Regions from separate parts of the Pseudophaeobacter arcticus DSM 23566 genome, predicted to be linked through region 2. Evidence: riboswitches for the same ligand, from Rfam matches in the RefSeq annotation. Region 2 holds a riboswitch; each other region holds the start of a gene.
What was found. A riboswitch is a leader RNA that binds a small molecule or an ion and turns the genes downstream of it on or off. The one in region 2 is predicted to bind cobalamin.
Positions count from the first base shown of each region.

Region 1 (7,366 bases), 2.1 Mb from region 2:
ATAGGCCATGGCTGTGTCCGCCATGGCCGAGGCACGCTTGTCGCGGGCGATATAGGAAACCGAGGCCAGCTGCCCGGGGGCCGCCAGCAGCATGGCCAGCTGATCCGTGCAGAGGTTCATTGAAACCACGCGCGCGGGCCCGGCAAAGGCGCCAGTGGCGGCCCAAAACAGGGCCAGTGCTATTCCGGGCAGTTTGCGCATGGATCAGAACGAGGCCTTTACGCCGATATAGGCGGCACGGCCGCGCTTGGCATAGCCCCAGACATCCGCGTAATCCTCGTCAAACAGGTTGGTGACACGGCCTGTCAATACCACGTTGTTTGTTAGCTCATACTGGGCCGATAGATCCACGGTGGTGTAGTCTGGTAGTTGGGCGGTGGCATAGGAGCCAAAGAACTGGCTGTCCCAATTGCCGGCCACATGGCGGAGGTCAGCCGTTACGGAGCCACGGCCATTAAAGGCCTGCAGGGTCGCGCTCAGCAACAGCTCGTGCTCTGGGCGGCGGATCTCGACGGAGCCATCGGGATTGGTGGCGTCCAGATAGGTGTAGGACAGACGCAAATCGAGGGTATCGGTGGCGTCGAGGCTTGCCGAAAGTTCGACGCCCTTTCGGTCACTGTCACCCGCCTGGTTACGGTAGGATGTGGTGGTGGGGTTCACCACATAGCTTTCGATCTCACCCGTCAGGGTCTCATCAAAATAGGTCACGTCAACCAACCCGCGCCCCTGCAGGAACGGGACCTCGACACCAATGTCAAAACTGCGGTTTTCTTCCGGTTTCAGGTTCGGATTGCCGAGATATGTGGTGGTGCCAAAAGTAGAATTGGCAAAAAGTTCGAAATAGGAGGGGTTTACGATGCCGGTTCCTGCCGAGCCATGCAAACGCACGCCGCTGCCTGCAAAGGTGTATGAGGCGCTCGCCGTCCAGCTGGTTGCATCCTCAAAAGCGCTGTTGTTGTCGCGCCGCACACCAAGTTGTAGATCCAGGCCATTGGCAAAGCTGCCACGGTACTCGAAGGCAAATGAGTTGGTTCTGCGTGCATAAAGCGGATTGCTGCTGCTGGATTCCTCTTCCCATTCCAGCATCGCGTTTAGCTGGTGATTGGCCTGATCGACAGGCTGCCCATCCAGACCAAAGCTGAGTAGATATTTGGCTGCTTCGGTCTTGGTCTCGGTTGCGGTGCCACCATTGCTGGCGCGGTCAAAATCGGTGCGCTCAAAAGACAGGCGATGTTTCAAACGACCACCCAGGGTGTCCAGCTCGGCATAGATCTGTGCCAGGCGCTCGTCCCGCTCGCTGAATTGGGTTGGATCGTCCACAACATAGCTGGCCGCATCGGTCGCTGTGAAGGAGGTGCTGTCGCTGTCGTAGCGCTCATCCGAGGTACGGAGGTTGAAGCCGAGCTGCAATCGTTGCGTGACCAGATAGTCGCCTTTCAACTGCAGCGTCGTGCGGCGCATGCCATCTTTTTCGCCGCCATCGCCGGAGGTGTCGTAGCCATCGTCTTGGTCGTGGGCGAGACTGAAGGAGAGACCACCACGCGCGGAGCGTGTGGATACCCGTGCAGAGGCGCGGTAGCCGTCAGATCCGATCTCGGCGCCGCCACCATATTCGGTGCCGATGCCGCCGGTCTTGGTAATGATGTTGATCACCCCGGCCGATGCATTGGAGCCATAAAACACCGATTGTGGCCCCCGCAGCACCTCAATGCGTTCGATGTTAGCGGTGTCCAGACCGGACAGGATATATTCGCTATCCCCGCCGGAGGCCTCGACGCCATCAATCAGGATCAGGGTGTGGTTGGCTTCACCGCCGCGAATGCGGATTTGAGTGAAACTGTCGCCGGAGCCGTTGACCATCAGGCCGGGCACTGCCCGCAGGGCGTCCTGGACGGTGGTGATGCCGCGCTCCTGAATTTCTTCGCTGGTAAGAACCGAGGCCGAGCGGCCGTATCTTTGGGCCTCAATGGGGGTGAAGCCACCAGAGATGATGATCTCGCCCAGATCGGTAACTTCAGAGTCTTGGGCCAATGCAATAGCGGGGGTCGCGGCCAAAGCCGCAGCCAAGGACAGGCGTGCCTTGCGCATAGTTCTATTCCTCCCGGCCTGATGACACAGCATAGGCCAAGCTGCTGCCCAGAGCGGACAGCAAGGTCAAAATGAGAGTCTTCGTGAGGCAATGCCCCCGCAGACGGTGAAAATTGCCACCACTACGGAAGTCCGTTGTCCTTGGCGCGTCCCGCACCCGGACAGGGTGATCATTCTGGCAGGTCTCCTGACTCGCGGGTCGAGGCCTTGCTACGCCTTCCCACCCCATGGGGCAGTGGCTTGTTGCAGCAGTGCTCTCCGCTCACAGTTGCGGGGGCAGTCACGGATTCGGCGCCTGTTGGCTACACCTCACCGTGTTCCCTATTATCCGGGTGGTCTCCCAGCCGGACCAGAATGCTCGCGACTTAGTCAGGCCTTGGCAGGTCTGTCAAGAAGGGAGTTCGAATCAGCTCGCTGGAAAAGAGCTTCACGGTGAGGTTTTGGGGCGCCGGAATGCAGGCTCGTGAAACGCTCCTGCAGGCAGTGGAATCCGGACGCGTGGCCGGGGTGATGGGTATCCTGGGCTTCGGCGGCGGTTCATCGCTTGATGTGGCGAACGGGCGCTCCCGACAGTGAACCACCCCCCATAACCTCTGAGGTTTGGCCCCGGGGTTCTGTCTAAGCAAATGTGCTGGTGTGAAGCGGAGCGTAGAGCGGAACAGAAACCACGGCTTTTGTCTGCGCCTTCACATACAGCTGCAAGTGATTAAAGCAGATGCCCTAAGCCAGACCGCAAAATATGGTCTCTTACAGAGACATCTGGCAGTGGTGTCATTCTACCGTTTTTGACGATGGGCATGCCACGACTGTCTCGATCTACATTGCCCCGTATCATTCTGCTTAGGTCTAGCTTAGGAAATATGACGTTATCGAAAACGATACATATCAGACGCTTGATGTTATCAACTGATGCGAGTGCACCGGAAACAAATTCCTCCAGCGATATCTCAGAGCTTTCAATACCCTTCATATCCTCACTGAGAGTTTTGAAGCACAATGTCTTTCGTTCAGAATCTGGCATAGCAACAAATACCGATGAGTAGTGCGAGGTTTCGCTACGAACGGCTAATATTGTCTCATGCCTTTCAAAGTCGAAGAGTATCGGGTGCAGTCCATAACTTTCCAAATCCCCGGTCTTCAAGCGTTCCTTTAGCCCCCTAAAGTCACTTGGTCGTTGCGGGTGCAACCTCGGCCCAATAAACTTTGCTGCTATCTCGCCAGCGCCGTAAACTGAGCTACACAAAGACTCGCAGGAACTCGCAATCCTAACCTGAAAGATTGTATTGTATATCTCAATCTCCGGGTTTTCATCTGTACGCGTGAACTCCTGGCCAAAATGAGCGTCCGCCAACTTTGGCAAATCATAGGCTAACATTTCGATACTTCTCAGCTTCGATTCTATGAATCTCAGGCTATCGTGAGGGAAGTTTTCAGGAGCCAAAACACGCGAAAAATCCAGAACGCTTTCGAATTTCGTTTTTCTGTTTCTCCCCATAGTCCCTTGATACCTCCCAATATCTTTTCCCGGCGGTAATGTAACTCTCAACCTTTAGATGAGTGTCATTCATAAGCCGCTTTATGTCCACACCATCCGGTTGGTCGATCAATTCGAAGGCATAGAAGTGGATGGCGTCGTCGGAGCCATGGCCTTTGTCGGTCCAGAGAAAGGTCCCCTCGTACACCGGACCGAAAGCAGCCTTGGCGGTGAATAGCCGCTCCGTCCGCAAAGCCGCCATTGGTGCTGCCAGCTCAAATGTCTGTTCCTGGTGTCTCCAGCTCCAACTACCGGCTTTCTTTCGCGCCCTCTGGACCTCCACCCACAGTTTCCCTATATAAACAGTCGGATTAACTGTCAGGGATCGACATGACCAACGCTTCCGAACCGCTTGAAGGTACGCCGCTGATTGCGCCGTCTTCCGTTGAACACCCGCTTTTCGATCAGATCGTAGAGGCCTGTCGTTCAGTCTACGACCCTGAAATTCCGGTCAATATCTATGAGCTGGGCCTGATCTACACCATCGACATCTCTGATGAAAACGACGTGCAGATCATCATGACCCTCACCGCGCCCGGCTGCCCCGTCGCCGGTGAGATGCCAGGCTGGATTGTTGACGCGATCTCGCCGGTGCCAGGTGTTAAATCCGTCGATGTTGACATCACCTGGGAGCCGCCCTGGGGAATGGAGATGATGTCAGACGAGGCCCGCCTAGAGCTTGGCTTCATGTAAATCCATTTTGGCGTCTCTGCGTCAAAGAGGTCACAAAAGCTTCATCGGATCGCGGCAAAGGTTTTACCTTTCGCCGCGATTTCTCTTTTGAAAATCAACTTCTTTGGAGAATTCCATTGCGCAACGCCCTTGCCCAGTCTCTCAGCCAGTCTCTCACCCTGTCGCTCACCGCTCTCACCCTTGGATCTGCCGGTTTCGCACCAGCAGCCAATGCTTCTGAGGCCACTCTCAGCTATGGCCCCCGCCCCGCCTATCTGATCGAAAAGCTGCCCGAAGGGGCCTTGAAATCTAAACTGCAGTCCTGTGCGGCGCAGCAGCCCGCCCGCAGTGATTTTTCGATCGGCCACCGGGGTGCCCCCCTGATGTTCCCCGAACATACCGTACAGTCCAATGTCGCCGCCGCGCAGATGGGGGCCGGCATTCTGGAATGCGACGTGACCTTTACCAAGGATCTGGAACTGATCTGCCGCCATGCGCAAAACGATCTGCACAGCACCACCAATATCCTGACCACCGATCTGGCTGAAACCTGCATCACCCCTTTCTCCCCGGCCAGCGGCTCCACCCCCGCATCGGCTGAATGCCGCAGCTCAGAGATCACCCTGGCGCAGTTTCGCAGCCTGACGCCCAAGATGGAAAGCTTTGACAAGACGGCAACCACCGCGGCAGCCTCGCAGGGTGGCACGCCCTCCTGGCGCAGCACCCAATATGCGGATGGGGCCACCGCGATGACCCATGCGGAATCCATCGCCCTGTTCAAATCTCTCGGCGCCAAATTCACCCCAGAGCTCAAATCCCCCTCGGTTGAGATGCCTTTCAACGGTTTCACGCTGGAGGCCTACGCCCAGAAGATGATCGACGACTACAAGGCCGCCGATATCCCCGCCACGGATGTCTGGGCCCAGAGCTTTGACCTGGAGGTGGTGAAATACTGGATCCAGAACGAGCCCGCATTTGGCAAGCAGGCCGTCTATCTGGATGGGCGCTACAGCGATGCGACGCCGCTGGATCCAATGGATCCCAACAGCTTCAGCCCCTCGATGCAGGAACTGGCGGATATGGGCGTGAACTACATCGCCCCTCCCATGTGGCTCCTGGTGACCCTTGAGGATGGCAAAATGGTGCCATCCCCCTATGCCAAAGAGGCCAAGGCCGCCGGGCTCAAGCTGATCACCTGGACCCTGGAGCGCTCCGGCCCGCTGACCACAGGTGGCGGCTGGTACTTCCAGAGCGTGCAACCCGCCATCAGCAATGCCTCCAGCTATTATGAAATCCTCGATGTTCTGGCCCAGGATGTCGAGATCGAGGGCATCTTCTCTGACTGGCCTGCAACGGTCACCTACTACGCCAACTGCATGGGGCTTTAAGCCGCTTTAAGCCCCTCTGTGCACTGGATTACACGGGCCGCATTTCCCCTGCGGCCCGTTTTGCCCCCTACTGCCTCTTGAGCCTGCCCCCTCGCGGGCCTAAATAGGGTATAACGCGCGCATTGGAGACACTCATGTTCGGCATTCCCGGCAAACAGGCTGTGACAATCACCCCCCGGGCTGCGGCCCAGATCACCAAGCTGATGACCAGCGGTGGCCACGCAGGGCTGCGCATCGGCGTCAAAAAGGGCGGCTGTGCGGGGATGGAATATACGATGGAATATGTCGACGAGCCGGATAAGAACGACGAGGTGGTCGAACAGGACGGCGCAAAGGTGCTGATCGCCCCGATGGCGCAGATGTTCCTCTTTGGCACCGAAATCGACTATGAGACATCGCTGTTGGAAAGCGCCTTCAAGTTCAACAATCCCAATGTGTCAGAGGCCTGTGGCTGTGGCGAATCCATCAGCTTCAAAGATGTCCCAAACCTCTGACAGCCCTGTCTAACTGCCCTGTCTAACTGCCCTGTCTAACCGCCCCTGAAAAACTGCTCTCATCTGCCTGCCCGCTTCCGACAGGGGCGGACCTCCTAGGCAAAGCGTCACAGGCCTCACCACCAGACCTTTGGCCGATTGCCCCGCCCTGCCCCCGGTGCTACCACTTGGCCAGATTTTGACCAGGGGAGCGACAGATGCGGCAGAAAATGGCAGCGGGCAATTGGAAGATGAACGGCACAGGCGCAGCCCTGGCAGAGCTTGAGACCCTGATACAGGCGCAACACGCAGCCAAATCGGAGCTGTTGATCTGCCCCCCCGCCACGCTGTTGTCCCGTGCTGCCGAAATTGCCGCCGATAGCTCCCTCGCCATTGGTGGTCAGGATTGCCACGCCGCCTCTTCCGGCGCCCATACCGGCGACCTGTCGTCTGAGATGCTCAAAGACGCAGGTGCGACGGCTGTCATCCTTGGCCATTCCGAGCGCCGCGCCGACCACAATGAGACCAGCAAAACGGTTGCCGCAAAAACAAAATCCGCCTGGAGCGCCGGTCTCACCGCCATTGTCTGCCTTGGCGAAACCCTGGCGGAACGCGAAACCGGGGACACCCTCAAGGTTGTCGGCAGCCAGCTCGCCGCCTCCCTGCCTGACGGCGCCACCGGCCAGAACACCGTCATCGCCTATGAACCGGTCTGGGCCATTGGCACCGGCAAAGTGCCAAGCCTGGACCAAATTGCCGAAGTCCATGATTTCCTGCGCCATGCCCTCACCACAAGGTTCGGCGCCGAAATGGCCGCTGCCACCCGCCTGCTCTATGGTGGTTCGGTGAAACCGGGCAATGCCGCTGAAATCTTTGCCACCTCCAACGTCGATGGCGCCCTCGTTGGCGGCGCCAGCCTGAAATCCGCAGATTTCTCCCCCATCATCGCAGCCCTCGACGCCAGCTAGGCCCACCCCCTTTTCATTTGGCCCCAAATATCCCGGGGGAGCGCCCCTTGAGGCGCGGGGGCAGAGCCCCCAAAACGCACAGGCGGGCGCAGGGGCAGAGCCCCTAAACGCACAGGCGGGCGCAGGGGCTGCTCTCCCCTCACCCCCCAAAAAAACGCCCCGGACAAAATCCGGGGCGTTTTTTGTTTCACCTGGAGCCGAGCCCCTAGTTGGTGATAATCTCAGTTGGTGATAATCTCAGGC
Region 1 covers NZ_KI421507.1:1,131,333-1,138,698, reverse strand. The annotation lists gene ARCT_RS0109350 (ABC transporter substrate-binding protein) at 1-201, opposite strand, end outside; gene ARCT_RS0109345 (TonB-dependent receptor plug domain-containing protein) at 205-2,088, opposite strand; cobalamin riboswitch at 2,249-2,457, opposite strand; gene ARCT_RS0109335 (hypothetical protein) at 2,795-3,634, opposite strand; gene ARCT_RS27940 (hypothetical protein) at 3,642-3,800, shown strand; gene ARCT_RS0109325 (SUF system Fe-S cluster assembly protein) at 3,953-4,315, shown strand; gene ARCT_RS0109320 (glycerophosphodiester phosphodiesterase family protein) at 4,432-5,682, shown strand; gene ARCT_RS0109315 (HesB/IscA family protein) at 5,817-6,176, shown strand; gene tpiA (triose-phosphate isomerase) at 6,374-7,123, shown strand; gene ARCT_RS0109305 (TRAP transporter large permease) at 7,345-7,366, opposite strand, start outside.
Region 1: another riboswitch for cobalamin. It lies ahead of ARCT_RS0109345 (TonB-dependent receptor plug domain-containing protein); the one in region 2 lies ahead of ARCT_RS26580 (hypothetical protein).

Region 2 (7,366 bases):
GATGCATTGGATGAGATGGCCCTGGCCAGTTTTGCCGACCTGAGCGAACAACAGCACCCGGACCTGCCGACGGGCTATGTCTTTGCCGAACTGCGCCGCATCATGGCGCGCCTCTCTCCGCTGGAGGCAGAGCTGGCCGCCACCGCCAAAGCCCTGCTGTCCTGGCATCAGTCACACCAGTTCTGTGCCCGCTGCGGTGGCAAAAGCCAGGTCGCGCAGGCCGGCTGGCAACGCAAATGCCCCAGCTGCAAGGCGCTGCATTTCCCGCGCACCGATCCAGTTGTCATCATGCTGGTCACCCATGGCGATGACGTCCTGATGGGCCGATCACCTGGCTGGCCAGACGGTATGTATTCGCTCTTGGCCGGTTTTGTTGAGCCCGGGGAAACTCTGGAAGCAGCCGTGCGCCGCGAAGTGTTTGAAGAAACAGGCGTTTCTGTTGGCGAGGTTGGCTACCTCTCCAGTCAACCCTGGCCATTCCCGATGTCGCTGATGTTTGGCTGCAGCGGTCAGGCCACCAGCCGCGACATCACCATCGACCCCAAGGAAATCGAAGATGCAATCTGGGTGAGCCGTCAGGAGATGATGACTGTCTTTGCAGGAGAACACCCAATCATCAAACCGGCGAGAAAGGGTGCAATTGCACATTTTCTTCTCGAAAACTGGCTTGCGGACACTTTGGATTAAGGAGATTATTCTATCACCTAATCCAATAATACTCTCTGAGGGCTGACCACTGGTCAGGCGGCATATCATGGAATTAACGAGTAAAGAGGACGTCGACACGCCTCTGGCTGAAGTCTTTGAAGCGATTTCCGATTTTGCCAGCTTTGAACGGTCGGCAATCCGGCGCGGCATCGAAGTACAGCGTTTGAGCGACGATGCCACCCCGCAGGTTGGCATGGCCTGGGATATTCGGACGGATTTTCGCGGCAAACCCCGTGAGTTGCACCTGGAGCTTTCCAACTACGAGCCCACCACCTTGATTGGTTTTGAGGGCGATAGCGCCAGCCTGTCTGGCAAGGGCCAGATTGAACTATTGGCGCTCTCGCCGCGCCGCACCCGCCTTTCGGTGAAGGTCAATGTGCAGGCCAAAACCCTGTCTGGGCGGCTGCTGCTGCAATCGCTCAAACTGGCGCGGTCCAAGATCAACACCCGCTTCAAGCAGCGCGTGGCAGAGTTCGCCAGCCTGACCGAAGACCGGGTGAACCGCAGCGCCTGATCCCGGTTGCGGCCAGCCACAGCTGTGACGACCCAACTGTCGGCGCCACCTGGCTGCTTGCTCCGCTGTCCATCCCTGCCCGCCACCCTTTGCCGCTGTGGCGTGGGTGATCCTGTCCATACTGTTTTCTCTGTACTGGTATCTCCGGGCCGGTATGGGCCTTGCTGTGCCAATTGCGCAATTGGTGATTGACGACTCATATCTGTCAGCGATAGCGGTTGGAGAGATGGTTTCTGCGATGCATGTTCTTGTGTCCAGGATGAAAAGGGAACGCGGTGCGGCCAGGCTATTGCAGCCCTGCCAACTCCGCGACTGCCCCCGCAACTGTAAGCGGTGAGCGCTTCGGGTGAACCACTGGCACGGGGATATGATCCCTGCCGGGAAGGACCGAAACCGTATCGACCCGCAAGTCAGGAGACCTGCCATCACCAATGTAACTCGAAACTGGACGGGGAGTCCGGGCGGGTGCATGAGGTGGTTGCGGGTAACGCCCTCCTGGTCTCATGCCTGCGCCTTCTGATTTTCCCGCCAGCGCGCGGAGGGCGCATCATGACACCGATGGACCAGACAACGACCAAACAAACACATCACTTTTCCCAGAGCATCTGTATGCACCTGGGCAGGCCCTGCCCGGCCCTGTCCCGGATGCTCACGGCGCTGGCCGGGGCGCTGGATAAGGCCCGCCCGGTGACATCCGCCGAATTTGAGCTCTGCGGTGAAAGCCTTCTGGATGGCTGCGCGCGACATTGCCCGGCCCGGTTCATTGCCACCCACGACCGCATTCGGGTGTTTTGTGACGTCACCGAAGCAACCGATACCGAGGCCCTGGATCTGTTTGCTGATACTCTGTTCCAGCCAGACAGCCGGGCCTTTGCCGCAGCAAAACTGCATCAGCCCCCCTGCGCCATGGGCGAAGCCCTGCCAAAGCCTCTGCCCCAACAGACCACTGCGCAAACCGTCCACCCAGCGCTGTAGCGGCAAGTTTTATTGGGGGGCGGGCGGTTTAAGAGCCAGAAGCTGCGCTCCGCCCCCTATATCTTTCGGCTTTATATCTTTCTGGCTTTCTTGGCTCCTGGCCGTTTTGCAGCGGCCCGCGCCCAGGTCATCTGATCCTCGGTCTCGACAGCGCAGGCGCGCACAGCACGGAGCCGACGCAGCGCTTTGTCGGGCTGTTCCCCGGCCTCAATCATCAGACGCAGAACCACCATGCCGGACCGCCCGCAACCGCCTTTGCAATGCACCAGCACCCGGCCGCCCCCGCGCAGAGCCTGCAAGGCCAGCGCGCTGACCGCGGGCCATTGCGCCAGCATGTCTTTGGTTGGGGCGGAAAAATCTGGCAATGGCAGATGGATCCAGCGAGAGCCCATGGCCTGAAAATCCTGCCCCAAAGGCGCCGCACCAGCGCCGAGATGTTCAACTTCGGTTGTCATCGAGATCACCAGCCCTGGCTGCCAGTCATGCAGGTGATCCATGTCTCCCTTGTAGTCGCCGCCACTGCCTGGCAGCGGGCAAAGCGCCAGAATGCCATCGCCAACACTCAGCGCATGCAGCGTGAGGGATCGCACGGATTGGTCTGTGAGATGATCATCCATACCGAGCCCTTTCCCAGCCCCCCGCCGCGCTGGCAAGCGGGCCAAAGCAGCCCCTGCCAAACCCGGTGTTTTTAGACAATGGCATAGTCATATCACACAATCCGGATACACAGGCCCAACTTCGATCACAAACACGCGCCGAAAAACCAGTTCATAAAAGGCGGGCCTTAAAACTCAATAAAACCGACCACGCAGCAGGGTCAGCACCCGGCGCCAAATCAGGCACCGCCCCCAAAGTCTGACCTGCCGAGCCCCAGTTGGTCAACAGCGGTGGACGAAGCCCGCCAGCCCGCGTACCTTGCGCGGACGCGATCCCGCCTTCCGAATCCGGCAAGAGACCTATGAACGACAGCACAAGCGACAGCAGCCAGCCCCAGTATCAAGTCTTGGCGCGGAAGTACCGCCCCGAGACATTTGCCGATCTCGTGGGCCAGGATGCCATGGTCAGAACGCTGAAAAATGCGTTTGAAACCAATCGTATCGCCCAGGCCTTTATCATGACCGGCATTCGCGGCACCGGGAAAACAACCACGGCACGGATCATCGCCAAGGGGATGAACTGCATCGGCCCCGATGGCACCGGTCAGCCCACCACCGAGCCCTGCGGGGTCTGCGAACATTGCACCGCCATCATGGAAGGCCGTCATGTCGATGTGATGGAGATGGATGCGGCCAGCCGCACCGGTGTCGGAGACATTCGTGAAATCATCGATTCGGTCCAGTATCGCGCCGCATCGGCCCGCTATAAGATCTACATCATCGATGAGGTGCATATGCTCTCCACCAGCGCCTTTAATGCGCTGTTGAAAACCCTGGAAGAGCCGCCAGCCCACGTCAAATTCATCTTTGCCACCACCGAGATCCGCAAGGTGCCGGTGACCGTGCTGTCGCGCTGCCAGCGCTATGATCTGCGCCGCATTGAGCCCGAAGTCATGATCGCCTTGATGGGCAAGATCGCCACTGCTGAGAGTGCCGAGATCAACGACGATGCGCTGGCCCTGATCACCCGCGCCGCCGAAGGCTCGGTGCGCGACGCCACCTCGCTGCTGGATCAGGCTATTTCGCATGGCGCCGGCGAAACCACCGCCGATCAGGTCCGTGCCATGCTGGGTCTGGCCGACCGGGGACGGGTCCTGGATCTGATGGACATGATCCTGCGCGGCGATGCTGCCGGCGCCCTGACAGAGCTGGGCGCGCAATATGCCGAAGGCGCAGATCCCCTGGCGGTGCTGCGCGATCTGGCCGAGATCACCCATTGGGTCTCGGTGGTGAAAATCACCCCTGATGCTGCGGAAGACCCCACCGTCAGCCCGGATGAACGCGCCCGCGGACGGCAAATGGCCGATGCCCTGGCGATGCGGGTACTGACCCGGATGTGGCAAATGTTGCTCAAAGCCCTGGAAGAGGTCGCCGCCGCGCCAAACGCGATGATGGCAACTGAAATGGCGGTGATCCGGCTCACCCATGTGGCCGACCTGCCCAGCCCGGAAGAGCTGATCCGCAAATTGCAGGACAGCCCTCCGCCGCCCCCGAACGGACCCGGCGGCGGCATGGGCGCGGGTGGCTATGGCACCGCCTCTGCTCCAATGCAGGGCATGGCACCACCTGCGTCAGGTGGCGGTGCGCCGGGCGGAGGACCCACCATGGTATCCGGTGGCGCGCCGGTTGCGCAGGGCGGCAATGGCACCGCAACAGCGCTGGCACCAGAGACCCTTCAGGCCCTCGCCCGTTATCCAAGTTTTGAACATGTGGTCGACCTGATCCGTCAGCGACGCGACGGGTTGCTGCTGGAATATGTAAAGACCTATCTGCGCTTGGTCTCTTACCAGCCGGGACGCATTGCCATCCAGCCAACGGCGGACGCGCCCAAGGATCTGGCGGCCAGATTGGGGCAACAGCTGCAAAACTGGACCCAGGCCCGCTGGATCATCTCGCTGGAAAACGACGGCGGTGGCGACACCATCACCGAGCTGGAAAACGCCGCCGAAAATGCCCTGCGTGCCAAGGCCAGCGAACACCCGCTGGTGCAGGCCGTGCTGGCGAGCTTTCCCAAGGCCAAGATCACCCGCATCCGCACCGCACAGGAGCTCGCCGCTGAAGTCGAAGCCGAGGCCCTGCCAGAGGTGGAAGACGAATGGGATCCCTTTGAAGAAGACTAACCCTGTCTGCCACCTCCTGCCGCAGCGCAGATCTACGCTACGGCAAGGGCAGGCCTGGTGAATGCCCCAAAATGCGTCAGTTTTTCAGCAGCTCAGCGGTTGAAACAACCCGCGCATAGCTCATGGCTAAGGGCGCCATAAAGGCCGCATGAACCTGCTGGGCGCTCAGCTCAACGCCGCCAAACGCCATGGCCCGTGCGGCACAGGCATCTTCTGCCAGGGTGATGTCAAAGCCAAGATCACGCCCCGCCCGTGCTGTGGCATCAATGCACATCTGGCTCATGGCGCCACAGAGGGTCAGTGCCTCAATCCCGGCCTCTTGCAACAGGTCCGACAGGCCCGTGTCGAGAAAACTATTGGGCCGCGCCTTGGTCAAAATCGGCTCATCTGCGGTGGGGGCAACCGCGCTGTGAATTTCTGCCCCGCGGCTGCCCGGACGAAAGAACGGAGCCTCAGCCGAAGGGTTTTCATGGCGAATATGAACCACCATCTGGCCAGCCTCACGCGCTGCGGCAAGCAGAGACGCGGCATTTTCAGCCGCCTGCTCCATCGCATGCAGCTCCCAGTCCCCGCCTGGGAAATAGTCGTTCTGAATGTCCACCAACAACAATGCAGTCTTGCTCATCTTGAGCCTCCTTTTGATATCATGACCTCAGTAATGCCAGGGCTTGACTGCAGAACACATTGGCGCGTACGACAATAGATATGCAGGAACGGCCAAATATCTCACTTGCGCTGGTTGATTATCCCGGGGTGCAGAAATCCGCGCTTTGGGGGCTGGCGGATCTGTTTTCACTGGTGCCGCGCCTGGCCCCGGATGTGCCAGGGCCAGAAATCACCCTGGTGACCGCCGCGACCCCACCCGACAGGGACTTCACAGCCTTTGTGTTTCCGCCATCTCTGGAGCAGCAGCGGGGCACCCCGGGCGACCCGCTTGCCGACTGGGCGCACTCCCAGCACCGCAGAGGGGCGATTGCCTGTTCGGTCTGCGCCGGCGCCTTTTGGCTGGGGGCCGCAGGCCTGTTGCAGGGACGCCCCGCCACCACCCACTGGGCATTGGAGCAGGAATTTCAGACCAGGTTTCCACAGGTGGACCTGCAGGCAGAAGAGATCCTGATTGATGATCACGATGTGATCACCGCCGGCGGGCTTATGGCCTGGCTGGATCTGGGCCTTCACCTCGTCGGGCTATGGTACGGGCCAGGCATGGTGTCAAAACTGTCGCGGCATCTTCTGGTCGACCCGGCGGGGCGGGCGCAGCGGCATTACTCCAGCTTTCGCCCCAACCGCAGCCATGGCAACAGCGGCATCCTGAAGGCCCAGCGCCACATGGAGCAACATCTTGCCACGCCCCTGGCCAGCGCCGACCTGGCACAGGTTGCCGGCATGAGCCTGCGCAGTTTCAGCCGCCATTTTGACCGCGCCACCGGCTATACGCCAGCGGCATATCTTCAAAGTCTGCGCATTGAAAAGGCCCGCAACCGGCTGGAGCAAAGCACAGCCACGGTTGCAGAGATTTCCTGGGCCGTCGGCTATGCGGATCTGCCTGCCTTTTCGCGCGCCTTCAAATCGGTCACGGGCCTCACCCCCGGCGCCTATCGCGACCGGTTTCGCATCGCGCCACAGTCTCGCAAGCCATAGATCGAGAGCTTACCCTTGTGCGCGTGGCCCTGGCTTCGTATTTAGAACCCAACAGAACTTTTAGGAGAGATCCAATGCTCAAAGGCCTCGGCGGTCTTGGCGACATGGCCAAGATGATGAAATCGGCACAGGAACTGCAGACCAAAATGGCAGAGATGCAGGAAGAGCTGCACAATGTCATGGTGGTTGGCGAAGCAGGGGCCGGCTTGGTCAAGGCCACGGCCTCGGCCAAGGGGGAGCTGAAAGAGCTCGACATTGATCCGTCGATCTTTTCCGGTGATGACAAGGAAGTTGTCGAGGACCTGATCCTGGCGGCGATCAAGGATGCCCAGTCCAAGGCGGCGCTGAAGGCACAGGAAGAAATGAAAAACCTGACCGAGAGCATGGGCCTGCCCAAGGATATCAAGCTGCCTTTCTAACAGCGCAGCACATGATCGAACCTGAAAAGGCGCCCCCAAGGGGGCGCCTTTTTATGTGTCTGCAGCTTTGGCTCTTTGGTCTTTCGCCAATGCCAAAAGAAAAACGCGGCCCCCAAAAGGAGACCGCGTTTTCAGAATTCTGGCTCGGAAAAGGCTTACGCCAGTTCGAGGTTCACAGCGGACTCACGACCGTCGCGGCCGGGTTCGATGTCAAAAGTCACTTTCTGGTTGTCGGCCAGACCGGTCAGACCGGAACGCTCAACAGCAGAAATGTGAACAAATACGTCTTTGCTGCCGCCATCGGGTGCAATGAAGCCGAAGCCTTTGGTCGAG
Region 2 covers NZ_KI421507.1:3,216,897-3,224,262, forward strand. The annotation lists gene nudC (NAD(+) diphosphatase) at 1-687, shown strand, start outside; gene ARCT_RS0119890 (SRPBCC family protein) at 755-1,222, shown strand; cobalamin riboswitch at 1,433-1,663, shown strand; gene ARCT_RS26580 (hypothetical protein) at 1,772-2,197, shown strand; gene ARCT_RS0119900 (protein-tyrosine phosphatase family protein) at 2,269-2,814, opposite strand; gene ARCT_RS0119905 (DNA polymerase III subunit gamma/tau) at 3,156-4,973, shown strand; gene ARCT_RS0119910 (cysteine hydrolase family protein) at 5,050-5,598, opposite strand; gene ARCT_RS0119915 (GlxA family transcriptional regulator) at 5,679-6,614, shown strand; gene ARCT_RS0119920 (YbaB/EbfC family nucleoid-associated protein) at 6,689-7,033, shown strand; gene ARCT_RS0119925 (cold-shock protein) at 7,189-7,366, opposite strand, start outside.

Region 3 (7,366 bases), on a different contig from region 2:
CGCAGCAGCCCGTCGAGACCGCCAAAGCCACCCACCCGCATGGGCAGGGGCTGCGCCACCGGGTTGGCCGTGCGGCCGGCGTAGGAAAATACCGCATCCATACCCGCCTCAGCCAGAGCCTTGGCCAGTTTGCTGGCCTCTGTGGTGCCGCCCAACACAAGGGTTCGTGTCATGTCTGATCCTGTTGTTGCCTCTGTCACTCAGCCGTGGCTCACGGTGATTGGTCTTGGTGAGGATGGACTGGCGGGCCTCTCGGAGGCAAGCCGCAAAGCGCTGCATGAGGCCGAGGTGATTTTTGGCGGGCCGCGCCATCTGGATCTGGTGCTGGCCGGCGACCGGGGCCAGCCCTGGCCGGTGCCCTTTTCCATCCAGCCCGTGCTGGCGCAACGGGGACGCCCGGTGGTGGTGCTTGCCTCGGGCGATCCCTTCTGGCACGGCGCCGGAGGATCCTTGATGGGCGACCTTGATCCTCACGAATGGGTTTCTCACCCGGTGCCCTCCTGCTTTGCGCTGGCCGCCAACCGGCTGGGCTGGAAACTGGAAGAGGTGCTTTGCCTCGGGCTGCATGCGGCGCCTTTTGCACAGCTGTTGCCGCTGCTGGGCCGGGGCAGCCGCGCGATTTGCACCCTGCGCGACGGAGCGGCCCCGGCTGAACTGGCCCGCTGGCTGGTTGAGAACGGCCAGGATGCGGCGCGGATACATGTGATGGAACGGCTGGGAGGCCCCCGGGAACGCCTGTTTCAGGCCACCGCCAAGGAATGGGATCTGCCGCCAGGGGGGGCTCCGGTCCTCGTCGCCATCGAGGCAACTCAGCCCGGGCTGCCGCAGGCTGCGGGGCTGGCCGATGCGCATTTCGTGAGCGATGGCCAGATCACCAAACGTCCCATCCGCGCCCTGACCCTGTCGGCGCTGGCACCACGCAGAGGCGAACTGCTGTGGGATATCGGCGGCGGCTCTGGCTCTGTCTCGGTTGAATGGTGCCTGGCGGCCCCCGGCGCCCGCGCCATCACCTTTGAGCCCCGCCGGGAGCGGCTGGAAAACATCCGCGCCAATGCCACGCGTTTTGGCCTGAGCCACCGCATGGCGGCAGTGCAGGGCAAAGCCCCCGAAGTGCTGACGGGACATGCGCTGCCCGATTGCGTCTTTATCGGCGGCGGCGGCTCGCAAGCGCTGCTGGATCAGCTCTGGCAGATCCTGCCGCCGGGCACCCGTCTGGTGGCCAATGGCGTCACGCTGGAGACCGAAACCCTGCTGATGCAGGCCCATGCACAGTGGGGCGGCCATCTGCTGAAGGCTGAAATTGCCGAAGCCGGGCCTTTAGGGTCGATGCGCGACTGGCAACGCGCCCGCCCCGTCATTCAGTGGAGCGTGACACGATGAAAGTGGCCGGGATTGGATTTCGCGCCAATGCGACGCTGGCCGATCTGCGCAGCGTGCTGGCGCTGACAGGGGGGCGCCCCGATGCCCTGGCCAGCCTGGCGGCAAAGGCGGCGCAGCCTGCGCTGATAGAGCTTGCCCGGGAACTGGCGCTGCCGCTGATTGCCCTGCGCGAAGAAGACATCGCCGGCGAACAGACCCTCACCTGTTCGCCCCGCATACAATCCCGATTTGGCACCGGCTCGGTTGCCGAGGCCTGCGCCCTGGTGGCCGCCCGCCAAGGCGCAGGCCTGGCCCGGTCCCGCCTGATCACCCCCAGACTTATGACCGCGGATGGGATGGCCACCGCGGCCCTTGCAGAAAGACTTGAGCCATGACCGTTCATTTCATTGGCGCCGGCCCCGGCGCCGCCGATCTTATCACTCTGCGCGGGCGCGACCTGATCGCTGCCTGCCCGGTCTGTCTCTATGCCGGTTCGCTGGTCCCCGAGGCGCTGCTGCAGCACTGCCCCAAAGGGGCCAAGGTGATCAACACCGCAGCGCTGTCGCTGGATGAAATCATCGCCCATATCAAAGAGGCCAATGACGCTGGTCACGATATCGCCCGGCTGCATTCGGGCGATCTGTCGGTCTGGTCTGCCTTAGGAGAACAGCTGCGCCGGTTGCGCACACTGAACATCCCCTATGACATCACCCCCGGCGTGCCCGCCTTTGCGGCGGCGGCAGCGGCGCTGGGATCAGAGCTGACCCTGCCCGGTGTCGCCCAATCGCTGGTGCTGACGCGAACCTCGGGCAAGGCCTCGGCGATGCCCGAAGGCGAAACGCTGGAGAATTTTGCCCGCACCGGTGCGACCCTGGCCATTCACCTCTCGGTGCATGTGCTGGAGGATGTGGTCGCCCGGCTCACCCCCAGCTATGGCGCCGAATGCCCGGTTGCCGTGGTCTGGCGCGCCACCTGGCCAGATCAAAAGGTGGTCAAGGCGACGCTTGGCACCCTGGAAGAGGCTACCGGCGGGGTGCGCGGACGCACCGCGCTGATTCTGGTCGGACCGGCGCTTGGCAATGAAGGTTTTGACGAAAGCTGCCTTTACGCGCAGGATTACGACCGCCGCTACCGGCCACAAAGCGCCGACAGCCAATGGGCCAACTGGAGCGAAGGTGATGATTGATTTTCCCAAAGGCCTGATGATCTCCGCCCCGGCCTCTGGCACCGGCAAGACCACGGTGATGCTGGGCCTGCTGCGGGCGCTGGCCGAAGACGGCCTGGCGGTTCAGCCCTTCAAAAGCGGCCCCGACTACATCGACCCGGCCTTTCACTTTGCCGCTGCCAAGCGCCCCAGCTTCAATCTGGATACCTGGGCGATGGACGCGCAGCTGCTGGATGCGGTTGCCGGACAGGCAACAGGGGCTGAAATCTGCATCGGCGAAGGCTCGATGGGGCTGTTTGACGGGGTTGCCACCCGTGGGCAGAGCGGCTTTGGCTCTTCTGCTGAAACCGCCAAGCGCATGGGCTGGCCGGTGGTGCTGGTGATTGACGTGGGCGGCCAGGCGCAGTCCGCTGCCGCCACCGCTTTGGGGTTTAAATCCTACGACCCCGAGGTGCCCTTTGCGGGGGTAATCCTGAACCGGGTCGCCAGCCCCCGCCACGAACGCCTGACCCGGCTGGGGATGGAGCGCGCAGGCGTCAAGGTTCTGGGCGCGCTGCCCCGGCGCGGCGATCTTGCCCTGCCCGAACGCCACCTGGGCCTGATTCAGGCGGTGGAACATCCCGATCTGGAAGCCGCCATCGCAGGCTATGCCACTTTCCTGCGCGAACATGTGGATCTTGAGGCGCTCAAATCGGCAGCCATGGGCGCAGCCGCCCCAGCCCCCAACAGGCTGCCAAAGCCCCCGGCGCAGCGCATCGCGCTGGCACGGGATGCGGCGTTTTCCTTTACCTATCCGCATCTTTTGACCGGCTGGCGCGCCGCCGGCGCTGAAATCCTGCCGTTTTCCCCCCTCGCGGATGAGGCCCCGGCCCAAGACGCCGATCTGGTCTGGCTACCCGGCGGTTACCCGGAACTACACGGCGGCACCCTGGCCGCCGCCCAGACCTTCCGTGCGGGCCTGCGCAAACATGCCGAGACCAAGCCAGTGCATGGCGAATGTGGGGGCTACATGGCCCTTGGCGACGCTCTGATCGACAAGGAGGGCAACCGCCATCAGATGGCCGGTCTGCTGGGCCTGGTCACCTCCTATGAGAAACGCAAATTCCATTTGGGCTATCGCCGCGCCGAGTTGCAGGCGCCGATGCCGGGCTTTGCAACAGGTGCAGCCCTGCGCGGGCATGAGTTCCACTATTGCACCATTCTGGATGAACCCGACGCCCCACTGGCCCATGTCATGGATGCCGATGGCAATCCGGTGCCGGAAACCGGCTCCATCAAGGGCCATGTCACCGGCACCTTTTTCCATCTGATCACCGGAGAAGGCGCATGAGCGGCTTTGTCAGTTTTGTCTCGTCTGGCCCTGGTGATCCGGAGCTGCTGACCGTCAAGGCGGTGAAACGGCTGGAAGCGGCCGATGCGGTGCTGTTTGACGATCTCTCCTCGGGGCCGATCCTGACTCATGCCCGCCCTGATGCCGATCTGGTGGGTGTTGGCAAACGCGCCGGGCGGCCCTCACCAAAACAGGACCACGTCAGCCAACTGCTGGTGGACTATGCCAAAAGCGGCCTCAAGGTGGTGCGGTTGAAGTCAGGTGACAGTGGCGTCTTTGGTCGGCTAGAGGAAGAAATCACTGCGCTGCGTGCTGCGGGCATCCCGTTTGAGATCATCCCCGGCGTCACCGCAGCCTCAGCTGCGGCGGCAGCGGCCAATATTCCGCTGACCCGGCGGCTGACGGCGCGCCGTATGCAGTTCATCACCGGTCACGACGTCACCGGTGGCCTGCCGGATAGCCTCAACATGGCGGCGCTGGCCGATCCGGATGCCACCACGGTTGTCTATATGGGCAAACGCACCTTTGCGGCCCTGGCGGAAAAGCTGGTCGAAGCCGGTCTGCCACCTGAAACCCATGCGCTGGTGGCATTGGGGGTATCCACACCCGAACAAGAACTCAGCTGCCATACGGTGGGTGAACTGCCACAGGTACTGCGTGCGATGGAGACCACTGCGCCGGTTCTCATTCTCTACGGCCCGCTGGCCGATACCGATCTGACCCCGGGAGGCTGAGCCGGTGCCGCAGCCAACCCTGACCCTCTGCAAGAGCTGCAAGAGCGCCGATCTGGCCCTGCCCCGCCATCTGGCGGAGGCCCTGGAACAGGCCGGGATCGCGGCGCGGGTGCAAGAGGTGGACTGCATGTCCGGCTGCACACGCCCGCAGACCCTTGCGGTGCGGCAAAGCGGCAAGACGGCCTATCTCTTTGGCGAGATCACCGCAGCGGACCTGCCGAATATCCTCACCTTTTTGCGGCTCTTTAACGAAAGCCCCGATGGCACCCTGGCAGATTCCCGCCCGCTGGGGGCGCTGCGCATGAAGGCCATCGCGCGAATCCCGGCGGATCTGGACTAGACCCGACAGCCGGGTCAAAATCGCCCTGCCCACCGAAAAAGTCGCATCTTTGTCCAAGCGGGACGGTTTCCAACTTGACCGGGCAGTATGACAAAGGGCACAACAAATGAACATGGTGTCCAACGGTGCAAAGCATCAGGGCTGAAACGGGAATGAGGAATGGCGGACCAAATCGCGGCGCCACGCCCTCAACCGCCCCCGCGACTGTGAGCAGCGAGTGGTTTTTCATATCCACTGGGGCCAATCTGGCCACCGGGAAGGGGAAAAATCGCTGTGACCTGCGAGTCAGGAGACCGGCCATGTAATGGACTGAAACTTTTGTCGTCGGGTGTGACGACGTGGAGAACAATGATGACAACTAAGACACTGAACAAATCCGCTGCAGGCATTGGTTTTGCACCAGCTCTGTTTGCCGTGATCCTTGGCCTGGGTATTGTCACCCTGACCGGTCACGTACAGGCTTCTGCCCTGCATGACGCGGCCCATGATGTCCGTCACGCAACCGGCTTCCCCTGCCACTAAGCAGATGATGAACCGTATCTTGACCAGCGCGTTGTTCGCTGGTGCTGCAGCAGGGTTGTTAACCGCTCTGCTGCAGCTTCTTTTTGTGCAGCCTGTTCTTTTGCATGCCGAGCTTTATGAGACCGGCGAGCTGGTGCATTTTGGCGGCGCCGCAGTTTCGGCGCATCCGGATCTGCCCGGCTTTGACGTCATGCGCGACGGGTTGAGCATCATTTTCACCATGTTGACCTACACCGGCTATGCGCTGGTCATGGTTGCCCTGATGTCACTTGCCGAGAGCAAGGGCCATGTTGTCACCGCACGGGCGGGCATTCTCTGGGGGTTGGCAGGTTTTGTCACCTTCCATCTGGCGCCAGCTTTGACCCTGGCACCAGAAGTGCCCGGCGTCGCCGCTGCCGATGTCTTTGACCGCCAGATCTGGTGGACAGCAACCGTGGCTGCGGCCGGCATTGCCATGTGGCTCATCGCCTTTGGCGGCAATCTGGTCTCTTATGCCATTGCGGTGGCGCTGTTGCTGCTGCCGCATCTGATTGGCGCCCCGGAGCCAGACAGCTTTACCGGTCCGGTTCCAACCGAGATCGGCGCGCTGTTTGCCGCACGCGCCCTTGGCGTTGGCATGGCCGCCTGGGTTCTGCTTGGCACTTTTGCTGGCTATTTCTGGCAATCGGAAGCACAGCGCACCGCCGCCGCGTAATCGAAAAAAACCTCCGTCGGTGCATCGCCACTGGCGGAGGTTTCCGTTTCAAAGGATCAAGAATGTCCCGTTCCCTCGCTCTCTTTGCCATTGGGCTTACCTTTGGCTGTGGCATCGGCTTTGTTGTTGCTGCCGGCAATGGCATCACCTTCACCGGCCACGACCACGGCGACCCTGCCCAGCACGGAGGGGCAGAACACCAGATGGAAAGCGCCGGTCACGCCCATAGCCAACCTCTGATGATCACCCCAGGCAGCACCGCGCCCAAAATTGCAATAGACGTCCACAAGGACCCGATGTCCGGCTGGAACCTGCAGGTCACCACAGAGAATTTCATCTTCTCGCCCGAACATGTCTCCACTGCGGATCGCCCCGGCGAAGGTCATGCCCATGTCTATATCAACGGCAGCAAGCTGACCCGGCTTTATGGCAACTGGCTGCATCTGGGCGATCTGCCCAAGGGCAGCGTCGAAATCACCGTGGGGCTGAACGCAAATAGCCACAGCCCGCTGATGATCGGGACAGACCCGATTGCTGACAGCGTGATCATCGACAACCCCTGACCCCTTGGTGCCCCGGTTGCAGCCCCGGTCTGCCGCCTGACCTGACGCGAAGTCGATACACAGCGGCCCGATCCCGCGATGCAGCCGGATCCGGGCTTGATTATGCTGAAACACGGCGCCATAGCGGGCCGTGTTTCTTTTTGGCAGGAGCCCGACAGATGAACAATGACAGCACGGCCGCCGTGATCGAGCTTTCGCTCATTGGCATTGGCACCGGCAACTCGCAGCATCTGACCCTGCAGGCAGTCGCCGCGCTCAATGCCTGCGATCTGATCCTGATCCCGCACAAGGGCGCGGGCAAAGACGACCTCGCCGGGCTGCGCCAGCAGATCTGCGCTCAGGTGATCCAGGCCCCCGGCCCGCGTATTGTTGAATTTGCCCTGCCGGTGCGCGACCCCGCGATCCAGGACTACACCGCCCGCGTGGATCACTGGCACGATGCCATTGCCGAGGTCTGGATCAAAACCATCCGCGACCACTGCCCCGGCGGCAAGGTCAGGGTTGGCTTTCTGGTCTGGGGGGATCCGTCGCTATATGACAGCACCATGCGCATCGCCGAGCGCCTGAAGGCCACGCAGGATATCACGCTAGAGGTCATTCCCGGCGTGACCTCGATCCAGGCGCTGACCGCCGCCCATGCCATTCCGTTGAACGAGATT
Region 3 covers NZ_AXBF01000004.1:230,073-237,438, forward strand. The annotation lists gene ARCT_RS0101110 (cobalt-precorrin-6A reductase) at 1-173, opposite strand, end outside; gene ARCT_RS0101115 (bifunctional cobalt-precorrin-7 (C(5))-methyltransferase/cobalt-precorrin-6B (C(15))-methyltransferase) at 172-1,380, shown strand; gene ARCT_RS0101120 (cobalamin biosynthesis protein) at 1,377-1,754, shown strand; gene cobM (precorrin-4 C(11)-methyltransferase) at 1,751-2,545, shown strand; gene ARCT_RS0101130 (cobyrinate a,c-diamide synthase) at 2,538-3,854, shown strand; gene cobA (uroporphyrinogen-III C-methyltransferase) at 3,851-4,588, shown strand; gene ARCT_RS0101140 (DUF1636 family protein) at 4,593-4,928, shown strand; cobalamin riboswitch at 5,025-5,244, shown strand; gene ARCT_RS27360 (CbtB domain-containing protein) at 5,280-5,450, shown strand; gene ARCT_RS0101150 (CbtA family protein) at 5,455-6,144, shown strand; gene ARCT_RS0101155 (hypothetical protein) at 6,207-6,707, shown strand; gene cobF (precorrin-6A synthase (deacetylating)) at 6,890-7,366, shown strand, end outside.
Region 3: another riboswitch for cobalamin. It lies ahead of ARCT_RS27360 (CbtB domain-containing protein); the one in region 2 lies ahead of ARCT_RS26580 (hypothetical protein).